Regions from separate parts of the Candidatus Clostridium radicumherbarum genome, predicted to be linked through region 2. Evidence: riboswitches for the same ligand, from Rfam matches in the RefSeq annotation. Region 2 holds a riboswitch; each other region holds the start of a gene.

Evidence for each region. A riboswitch is a leader RNA that binds a small molecule or an ion and turns the genes downstream of it on or off. The one in region 2 is predicted to bind cyclic di-GMP.
Region 1: linked by a shared signal. The riboswitch ahead of ACJDUH_RS01545 (hypothetical protein) and the one ahead of ACJDUH_RS13270 (tetratricopeptide repeat protein) in region 2 are both predicted to bind cyclic di-GMP.
Region 3: linked by a shared signal. The riboswitch ahead of ACJDUH_RS01570 (LPXTG cell wall anchor domain-containing protein) and the one ahead of ACJDUH_RS13270 (tetratricopeptide repeat protein) in region 2 are both predicted to bind cyclic di-GMP.

Annotation. Positions count from the first base shown of each region.
Region 1 covers NZ_JBJHZY010000001.1:311,244-314,534, forward strand. Annotated here, with positions in the region: gene ACJDUH_RS01535 (HD-GYP domain-containing protein) at 189-1,259, shown strand; gene ACJDUH_RS01540 (hypothetical protein) at 1,563-1,709, shown strand; cyclic di-GMP riboswitch class I at 1,934-2,022, shown strand; gene ACJDUH_RS01545 (hypothetical protein) at 2,162-3,142, shown strand; gene ACJDUH_RS01550 (hypothetical protein) at 3,277-3,291, opposite strand, start outside.
Region 2 covers NZ_JBJHZY010000002.1:740,042-743,332, reverse strand. Annotated here, with positions in the region: gene ACJDUH_RS13275 (MBL fold metallo-hydrolase RNA specificity domain-containing protein) at 1-1,032, opposite strand, end outside; cyclic di-GMP riboswitch class I at 1,410-1,492, shown strand; gene ACJDUH_RS13270 (tetratricopeptide repeat protein) at 1,676-2,812, shown strand; gene ACJDUH_RS13265 (DUF3267 domain-containing protein) at 2,833-3,291, shown strand, end outside.
Region 3 covers NZ_JBJHZY010000001.1:316,654-319,944, reverse strand. Annotated here, with positions in the region: gene ACJDUH_RS01570 (LPXTG cell wall anchor domain-containing protein) at 1-1,694, opposite strand, end outside; cyclic di-GMP riboswitch class I at 1,849-1,934, opposite strand; gene ACJDUH_RS01565 (sensor histidine kinase) at 2,130-3,291, opposite strand, start outside.

The DNA.
Region 1 (3,291 bases), on a different contig from region 2:
AATAGTTCTTTTTACAGTGAAAAGCTTAATATGTATTATAAATTGACTAAACTAATTATAATTTGCGAAATTTAGGGAAAAATAATTGAATTTTTAGACAAAATAATCCGTTATTAGACAAAGGATATATGATTTTTCTATAGAATTGTATAAGTAATATTATGAGTTAACTATGGAAGGTGTCATATATGGTAAAAGGGAAGCAGCTATTGTATGTTCATGAATTAACTCCAGGTATGATTTTGTCTAAGGAAATAAAAGCTAATGGTAAGCTTCTAATTGCAGAGGGTACAATTGTAACCCAATATGCAATAGATAAACTGAAAGATTATTATATAGACAATCAAATTGAGGTATACTATGGAGATTTTGATGCTGAACAAGATTACAGCAAGGATGCTGATGAAATTAGGACTTTTGAGGAAGTTCAAGAAAGTCTTGAGGAACTTACCTTCAATGTAGAAAATATTTATGAGGATATGGAAAATTTAAAAGTAACAAGTATAGAAGAAATAAGAAGATTTGCTGTTAAAATTCAAAGTGAGTTAAAATCAGTAAACTCAGTGATTAAGAATATTGTCCTTTATGGCAGTGGGAAAGATACTATTTATAGACATGGAGTTAACGTTACTGCTTTAAGTACAATACTAGGCAAATGGATAGGATTAAGCGGCAGTGATCTTAACCTTCTTACATATTCCTCAGTTTTACATGACTTTGGTAAAGTTAAAATAGATAAGAGTATTTTAGATAAACCTGGAGACTTAACTAAAAAAGAATTTTATGAAATTAAGAAGCATCCAACAATAGGTTATAACTATATAAAAGAGATACCTTTTTTAGATAAGTCTGTGAGCTATGGCGTGCTTATGCATCATGAAAGAAATGATGGCTCCGGATATCCATTAGGATTAAAGGAAGAGAATATTCATAAGTTCGCAAAAATAATAGCTATAGCAGACACCTTTGATGCTGTGAATTCTGATAGGAGCTATAAAAATAGCAAGGGACCTTTCGAAGCACTTGAAATAATTAAGAAAGAAAGTCTAGGAAGGCTTGATTATGAGTATAGTAATATTTTCTTAAGTCACGTAGTTAATTATTATATTGGAGAAATGGTTGAATTAAATACAGAAAAGGTTTGTAAGATTATACAAATAGATGTAAATGATTTAACAAGACCACTACTGCTGGACAACTCTGAGTTCCTAGATTTGAAGCAGCATAAAGAATTATCAGTTAAGAGATTGGTTTTATAATTAACAAATAAGAAAGGCATTCCAAGTTTTATTGGAGTGTCTTTTTTATTTTATTTGTGTATTGCAAATAAATTTTCATTTCCATAGGATAAAATATGGCACCTGTATACCATACCCCCCTATATTATATAAATAAACATTTAACTATCATGTGAAAATACTAACAATACTAGTACAGAGAACATTGTGAAATCAATATTTATCATGTTAATATTTTATTTATAGTATCTTTTTGGATCTTCTGTAGTATAATATACGTATAAGAGGTATAGAGAATTTATAAGTAATTTGGGAGGTGTAATAATGAATATATTAATGTATGCTATTAGCAAAAAGTATAGGGAAAAAATAAAATCAGAGTTCAATAAAGACTTATCCCATAAATTAGAGCAGGAAGTAATTCAAAATGAATTTATATACAAGACTGTATTAGAGGGTAATGTGAATTAACTATATTGATGCCCATAGATCTTAAATGTGCCTATGGGCTCTTTTTATTTAGTTTAATAGACTTTATTCAATGAAAACTGTCACTTTTTTTGAAATTATTACAAATTATCTTAGGTACCACCTAAAAAATACAAAATATTTCGTATAATTATTATTAGATATATTGATTTCTCATTTAATATAGAATATAATGGTAATAACTTAATATAAATCAATTATTTTATATTAGTAAATAGCAAATCCATCAAAAGGTGGAGACGCAAAGCCGTGAGTCTAAAGCAAATTTATTTGCCATGATAGTCAGGTTGCCAAAAATATAGGGTAACAGTTGTATCTTTCTAAGATAGGCGCTGTGTTGCCTGTCTTTTTTTAATGTAAAAGTTACTTGTAACTTAAACGTTAAATAATTTGTTACCTAAAAACAAAACGTTTTATTAATTGAGAGGTGCAGTATGGTAAAAAAGTGGAGTTCAGAAGAACAAAAGTATCTAGCTGAAAATTGGGGACAAGTTGAATTGAGAGTTATTATGGAGGTGCTTGATAGGAGTTATGACAGCGTAGTTAGAAAAGCTCAAAGATTAGAGCTAGATACAAACAAATATCCAAAGGAGAATTTAACCAATAGGTGGTCTGAGCAGGAAGAAAATGTTCTTTATAACTTTTATCAAATTAAACCAATGAATGAATTAATCTTATTACTACCCAATAGAACAAGGGAAAGCATAATTAAAAAAGCCAAACAACTAGGTCTTAATTGTGAAAATAGGCATTGGCTTTCAGAAGAAGTAACTTATCTAGAAGAAAAATGGGGCGTAATGACCATAGAGAATATTGCAAAGAAGCTTGCTAGAACCAAAAATGCTGTTTTACTAAAAGCCCACAAAATAGGTCTTAGAGAGCAGATAATTGCAAACGGTGAATACCTTACTCCAAAGGATATTTCTGAGATTTTAGCGGTTGGCACAAGAACTGTTTATAATTGGATGGATAAAGATTATTTAAAATATAAGAAATTTAGAATAAACTCAATTAAAAAATATCAAATTTCAATAGATAACTTTAAACTATTTATAGAGGAACATGAAGATAAATGGAATACTAAAACAGCAGATATTAAATTTATTACATCATGTTATACCACTTTCAGGGACATGGCAAGCACCAAGGTGCCAGAATGGCTGCAGCAAAAAATTAATGTAGACAAGCAGAAGAAACTTCCCGCATGTCGCAAGCAGTGGACAATTAAGGAAGAAAATAGGGTTAAGTCAATGATTATTGGAGGCAAAACCTGTAAGGAAATAGCACTATTATTAAATAGAAGCTTTTATTCAGTACAAGATAAAATAAGCAGCAAAAGGCATGAATATTTTCAAAGCAATAATATAACATCATCTAGTTTAAAGGAAATGGATCAAATTTCAATAGTTGGATAAGATATTACATAAAATTAGTATATATCAGCAACTTAGGCTGAGAAACACTCCCACATAATAAATGAATATAAAAGGGGGATTTTGCAAAACTATTTTTAATAATAGTTTTGTAAAATCCCCCTTTTATTTATGCATTATGCCCCTGCTGG
Region 2 (3,291 bases):
GCACATGCCGCTTGCAGAAATAACTATAGCACCACTTTGAATTTTATTAATAGCTGCTGATTCATCTGGAGATTTTGTAAAGGTTAGTCCATCAAAGTCCAAAGGATCAATGCCTTCTCTAACAATTTTAATAGCCTCATCATCATAGTAGTCACTGTATTTTTTAAAGATTTTTGTAGACTCAGATGCCAAAGGACTATCCACATATACTGTTAAATCCTTTAAAAGCTTTCTCTCAATGTATCTATTTAATGCATAAATGACTTCTTGAGCTCTCCCAACTGCAAAGGAAGGTATAATAACGTTTCCGCCTCTTTTAAAGGTATCATTAATTATTTGTACAAGCTGCTCGAACTCAGAATTAATATTATCATGAAGCCTATCTCCATAAGTTGTTTCCATTATAACGTAATCTGCTTCTTCTATTAAGGTAGGATCCTTTATTATAGGAATATTCTTATTTCCAATATCACCACTGTAAACTAACTTTATTTCATCCTTATTAGCTTCTTTAATTCTAAGTTCAACCATTGCAGATCCTAGCAAATGACCTGCATCTCTGAATCTAATTTTAAAACCCTCAAACACCTCTACCCATTCATCATAAGAATGACCATAGAATAAATACATGGACAGTTCAGCTAATTTAGCAGTATATAGAGGCTCAAGAGGCTTTAGACCTTGCCTCATCCTTTTCCTGTTTTTCCATTCGATTTCCATTTCTTGAATGTGTCCTGAATCAGGAAGCATAACACTACAAAGATCCTTTGTAACCTCAGTGCATAAAACCTGGCCTTTAAAGCCCTGCTTATATAAAAGTGGAATTCTGCCGCTGTGGTCAATATGAGCATGAGACAAGATAACATAATCTATATCTTTAGGATTGAAGTTAAAGAATTCGTTTCCTCCTCTTTCCTTCTCATCTTTACCTTGATACATGCCGCAGTCTAAAAGTATTTTCTTATCGTTTACATTTAAAATGTGACAAGAACCTGTAACACAGCCAGCTGCACCATAAAATTCTAAATTCATAATATCCCTCCCGTATTTCTTATTCTGGTGGGGTAAACTTAACACGTCCATTGTTATGAACTAGATTACCCTAAAAGTCCATTTAGGATTTATGCCAAAACAATTATTAATTGTTTGCCCCCTGTTGGATTGTATAAATTTTTAATTGAATTAGGTTTATATTAGTATATTATTTTATGAGAATTTTTTCAATAGTTAATAAAGTTTAAATGTTAACAATTATTAATTTTTGTTATGTATCAAAATAGTGAGAAGAAATAATAGTTTTTCTAATACTTAACCTCTCTAAATAGTATTTATTTTACAAGATATATATGGTAATATGTTAAATATAAGCCTAAAATATTACAAAAAATTCATTAATTTTACATAAAGTCCATAGATAATAGCAAATTTATCGAAAGGTAAAGACGCAAAGCTGCGGGTCTAAGGAATATTCTATGACAGCCGGGCTTCCTAAGTAGGATTTTTTTTCATGTCGTGATTATCCTTATCTATGCTCATTTATGGGTTCAACATCTAATCAAACACATTATTTTCTATATGGTGTGATTTACAATTTAGTTATTGGGCAAGTTTTATACTTTTTAGGTTTAAACCATCTTATTTGCACATATGATTTAGAAAAGGAGATGTTATTTAAATGAGTGTGGAGAACGAACACGGGAATGATGATACTAGGGCTTCAGTAGAAGAGCAGAAGGCATCGGAAGAGTCTTCTGATGGAATTAATGAGGACCCTACGGATAATTTTTGGGGATGCAAGAACTGTGGGAATTTGGATATTGAGGAGGGGTATAACCTAAAACTATGTAAGGAATGTAGGGACAAGCTTTCTAGAAGACCTATTCCTAAACAAATAAAGTTGGTTTCTTTATTTATCATTTTAGTTATACTTTTTTCTCTATGGAAGTTTCCAAAAAGTATTAGCTCAGGAGTTGAGTATGAAAGAGGACTTCAAGCCGAAAAAGCTGCAAAATATGCTACAGCAATTTATCATTATGAAAATGCATTAAAGGAGCATCCAGAATCCGATAAGGCATTAGTAAGGTTATATGTATCATATTATGAAGATGAAAGAATAGAGGAAGCATACAAGGTATTTGATCAGATTACAGGTGAATCGCCATCTAATAAAAAAATGAAAAAAGAATTAGTTGATGAAGTTAATACAACAACCAGTAAGCTTGATACATATTATAATCCAAGCAGTGAATTATATGATAAAATAAAAAACCTGCAGAATTCTAAGACTGAGGATATTGTGAATATAGTTAAGCCGATTGTGGATAAAAATCCTAAAGAGGTATATGGTGCTTATTACCTTGCAAATTTATATTTTGATATGAAAAATTTTAATGAAGCAAGTCAAGTTTTGTCTAGAGTAATTAGTAATTATCCTGATTTTTATGCAGGATATCTTCTTCAGGCTGCTACTTATAGGGAACTAGGTAAGTACGATGAAGGTGTAGAGTATTGTAATAAGGTTCTTAAGCATAATACTGAAGATGTAGGTGCTCTTATAACACTATCTAAGATCGAGCTGAAACGAAGAAATAATGCTAAAGGCCTTGAATATGCTAAAACAGCATATAATTTAGATAGTCAGGATGCAACTGTAACTGCAAATCTTGCATTAGCTTATCATTATAATAATTTAATTAGTGAAAGAGATAAATACTACAAAATTTATCAGAATTCGAATAATACAGATAAATATACTGATAACCTGCTGAAATCAATTTTTGATGGCACTTTGCAATGGCAAAAGCAAATTTAGGATAAAAGGAGAATGAAAAAATGCTTATACCTGGATTTATAATAACAATTTTAACTTTTCCTGGGGTTATAGTTCATGAAATTGCTCACCAATTATTCTGCAGAATATGTAGGGTTGCTGTTCTTGATGTTTGCTATATAAGGGTAGGTAATCCTGCAGGATATGTGATACATGAAAGGCCTAAAAGTTCATTTCAGCAAATCTTGATAGGAATTGGACCATTCCTTATAAATACTATTTTGGGAGCATTAATTGCGCTTCCAGCAGCAATACCAATATTATATTTTGGTGATAAATTTACAGGTACCAATATTTTAGACTTTTTTCTAATTTGGCTTGGGGTTTCAATAGCAATGCATTCCTTTCCAAGCACAGGAGATGCACAAAGTCTTTGGAATACAGTTAAAGATAAGGAGACTCCCTTACTTTCAAAGATTTTAGGTGCACCTATTGTATTTTTAATCTATATTGGCGCCATG
Region 3 (3,291 bases), on a different contig from region 2:
TACTTACTAAAGTGACTAGTATCGAAGGTAAAGGTCATTGTATCTTTATTATAGCTTCCACCAACTTTTTCCCACTGCTTTGTATTTTCGTTGTAGTAGAAAGCGGCAAGTTTCGTAATATCTAAACCACTAATTTCATCTTTAGACAATTTTACAGATATATTAGCTTTTCCACTTTTAAATGTATGTATATCCTTTATTTTCGTGCCGTCCTGTTTATATGCAGAAAGGCTAAAATCAAATACCTTCCCTACACTTTTAAGTGAATTTAAAACTGCATCTCCTACTACTAAATTTTGTTTTAAATTTACATAGTCTCCTTGTCCTATTCCATTAAAATCTATAGTAGAAAATGGAAGACCAACTATAACATTATTAGAATTAAGCTTTATGCTTCCTTTACCGCCATTTATGGACGCAGCATCAATTTTAGCTTCTACAGTTTTTACATCTGTAGGTATAACTGGTGTTATATCATTTACAGCATCCTTAGATATTTTACTTGAATTTAATGTTATGAGGGCATCTTTGCCATTAAGAGTTGTTGTGAAATTTTCTGAAGCTGGTGCTGCTGGAGCTGCTGATGAAGGTTGGTCTATAGATATTGGTGTATAGCCAAACCCTACAATACCACATGTAACTAAATGCTGATCATCATACACATTAAGTCCAAGCATACCGCTAGATACAATATACTTATCTACAAAGCCCTGGTCTTCCAACTTTGAAATGACCCCATCTGTATCTATCCACATATTTCCATTGATATCGCCTGATTCAAAAAATTGTTTTGCAGATAAATCATATTCTTTAACAAGGCTAAGACCATTATTACTAATTGTATACTTTTGTATGATATTCTTCACTACGGCATAGTTAACTGGTGAAATTTCTTGAGTGTATACAAGCAATGTATTGTTTGTCCCAGGATAAATAGCTTTAATATGATTTGTACTATTTATTGAATATTCCTTAATTGTGTTATCATTTAAGATCCTAAATACCTTATTATCAGCACCTAATGCAAGGGATTTAAAAAACCACATACTTCCATCTAAACCCTGTTGCAGCCTACCATATGTGTTATACAAAGAATCTCCCTTTTGAAGAACAAGTTCTTCATGGGAAAATCCCTTATCATTATATATTATGTATTTTGTATTATAATCTGTAATTTTTCCATTTGCATCATAGATTGGAATATTGTTTTGGTCTGCTGCAAACCAGAATACTCCATTTGCATCTATTTTGTAATCTGTAATATATGCTTTTCCATCACCGTAGATAGGTACATTTTTTACAAATTCCATCTTGTAGGTATTTAAATTTGCCTTATATATTGCATATGGCTGGCTTTGGTCATCTCCATTTGAAGCTACATAAACATTATCGTTATATACTCCTATGTAAATTAAATGCCTTATAAGATTAAAGTCTTGAGAAATTATATGTTTTTGGCCATTCTCTTCAACAAAGAATTTTATATTGTTGTCAACAATTACAGTATTATTAACAATTGTCTTATTTTTATACTGATATGCAAAGCCCAAAGTTTCTTTTCTAACATCCATAAACGTTGGAAGAGAAGAACTAGCTGCTTCAGCCTTAACCTTCCCTGCAAATCCAACTCCAAAAATCAATTGAAATAAGAACAGTACTGCAGTAATAGCACTTAATAACTTTCTTTTTCCCATCTTTTACTCCCCTTTGTATTAATAAAATCAATGATCAAATATAGCTATGGATACTATTTTCTCTCAGGTATACACCTCCAAACAAATCCATAGATATACCTAACTGCAATAATAATACATGGTGTTAGATAAGTAAAAGCGTAAACAATACTATTTAGGTAACCCGGCTGCCTTAGCTTAATAAACTTTAGGCCCGTGGCTTTGCGTCTCTATCTTTCAATAGGTTTGCCTTTATCTATGGTATCTTATTTTAACAATTTATGATGGATTATGTAGTTATATGTAAAATTATATCAAAATGTAACAATATTGTGAAGTAATATTTTACCAAGATTATAATATATGAAATAAAAAAGGAACCCACAGTGAAAGCTTATTTCTCTCCTGCAAGCTCCTTTAACAAAATTACTTAGTAACTAATTTCTATTTAGGGCTTTATTCAACTACTTTAGGTAAAATAATTTTAAAACATGCTCCTGCCCTGCTGTTATTTTCAGCTGTAACCCTGCCATTATGTTTTTCTATTATGCTCTTTGTAATTGCAAGTCCAAGTCCATGCTTACCTCCTTTTCCCTTATAAAATCTATCAAAGACATTCTTTAATTCCTGCCCATCAAAGCCCGGCCCATCATCTTTTATGGTTATATTAATACTGTTACCTAAGCTTTCAAGGCTTACACTAATTTCTTTTTTAGAATATCTCAAGGAATTTCCTAATATATTAATTACAGCTCTTGATAATTTTTCGTCATCTGCCCTAATTATTAGATCTTTATCCTTTACATTAAGGCTTATGTTCACGCCATTTTTTATGGCAATGCCATTTACTCTATCTATACAGCCCTTAAGAAGGTCTTCAGTATTTAAGGCTTCAAGGTTAAAAGCCTCCTGCATGGAATCTAGCTTAGATAAATACAGAAGTTCCTCCACAATATTCGTTAGCCTTTTGCTCTCATCAATTATCACATCAGCTGCACTATTTGTATCCTCTATTACTCCAAGCTTTATTCCTTCTGCGTACCCTTGTATTGACATTAATGGTGTACGAAGTTCATGTGAGGCATTTTGTAAAAAGGTCTTCATGGTAGAGTCATAAGCTTTAAGCTTTTCTGCCATTGCTTCCATAGTCTCTGCCAATTCTCCAATTTCATTATCCTCATATTTTTCAGGTACAATTTTATAATCTCTTTCACCGATTTTCTTGGCATATTCATTTAAAAGTGAAATTGGTTTGGAGATCTTCTTAGATACAGCATTTGAAATTATTAATGCAATAATTGCAGCAACAAGCATTATGGAAAAAAGTATTACATTAATTGAAAGTATAAGCTGACTGCTATTTTTCATGTCTGAATAGAGTATTAAATTCCCTAATGATTTTTTATTTTCTAAAGCAAAGGGATGTATTAGTGCTGCATACTTTATATTTGAAGCACTAAAGTATTCTATTCTATTCTTTTTCAGCCCACTACCTAAAATATTTTTCTTACCTAAGGAAGGTATTATATCATTACTTAATATACCCGCCTCTTCACTTGCTAAATTCCTTGGAAAAATCACCTTCTCATTTACGTTTACCACTGCATATTTTATGTCA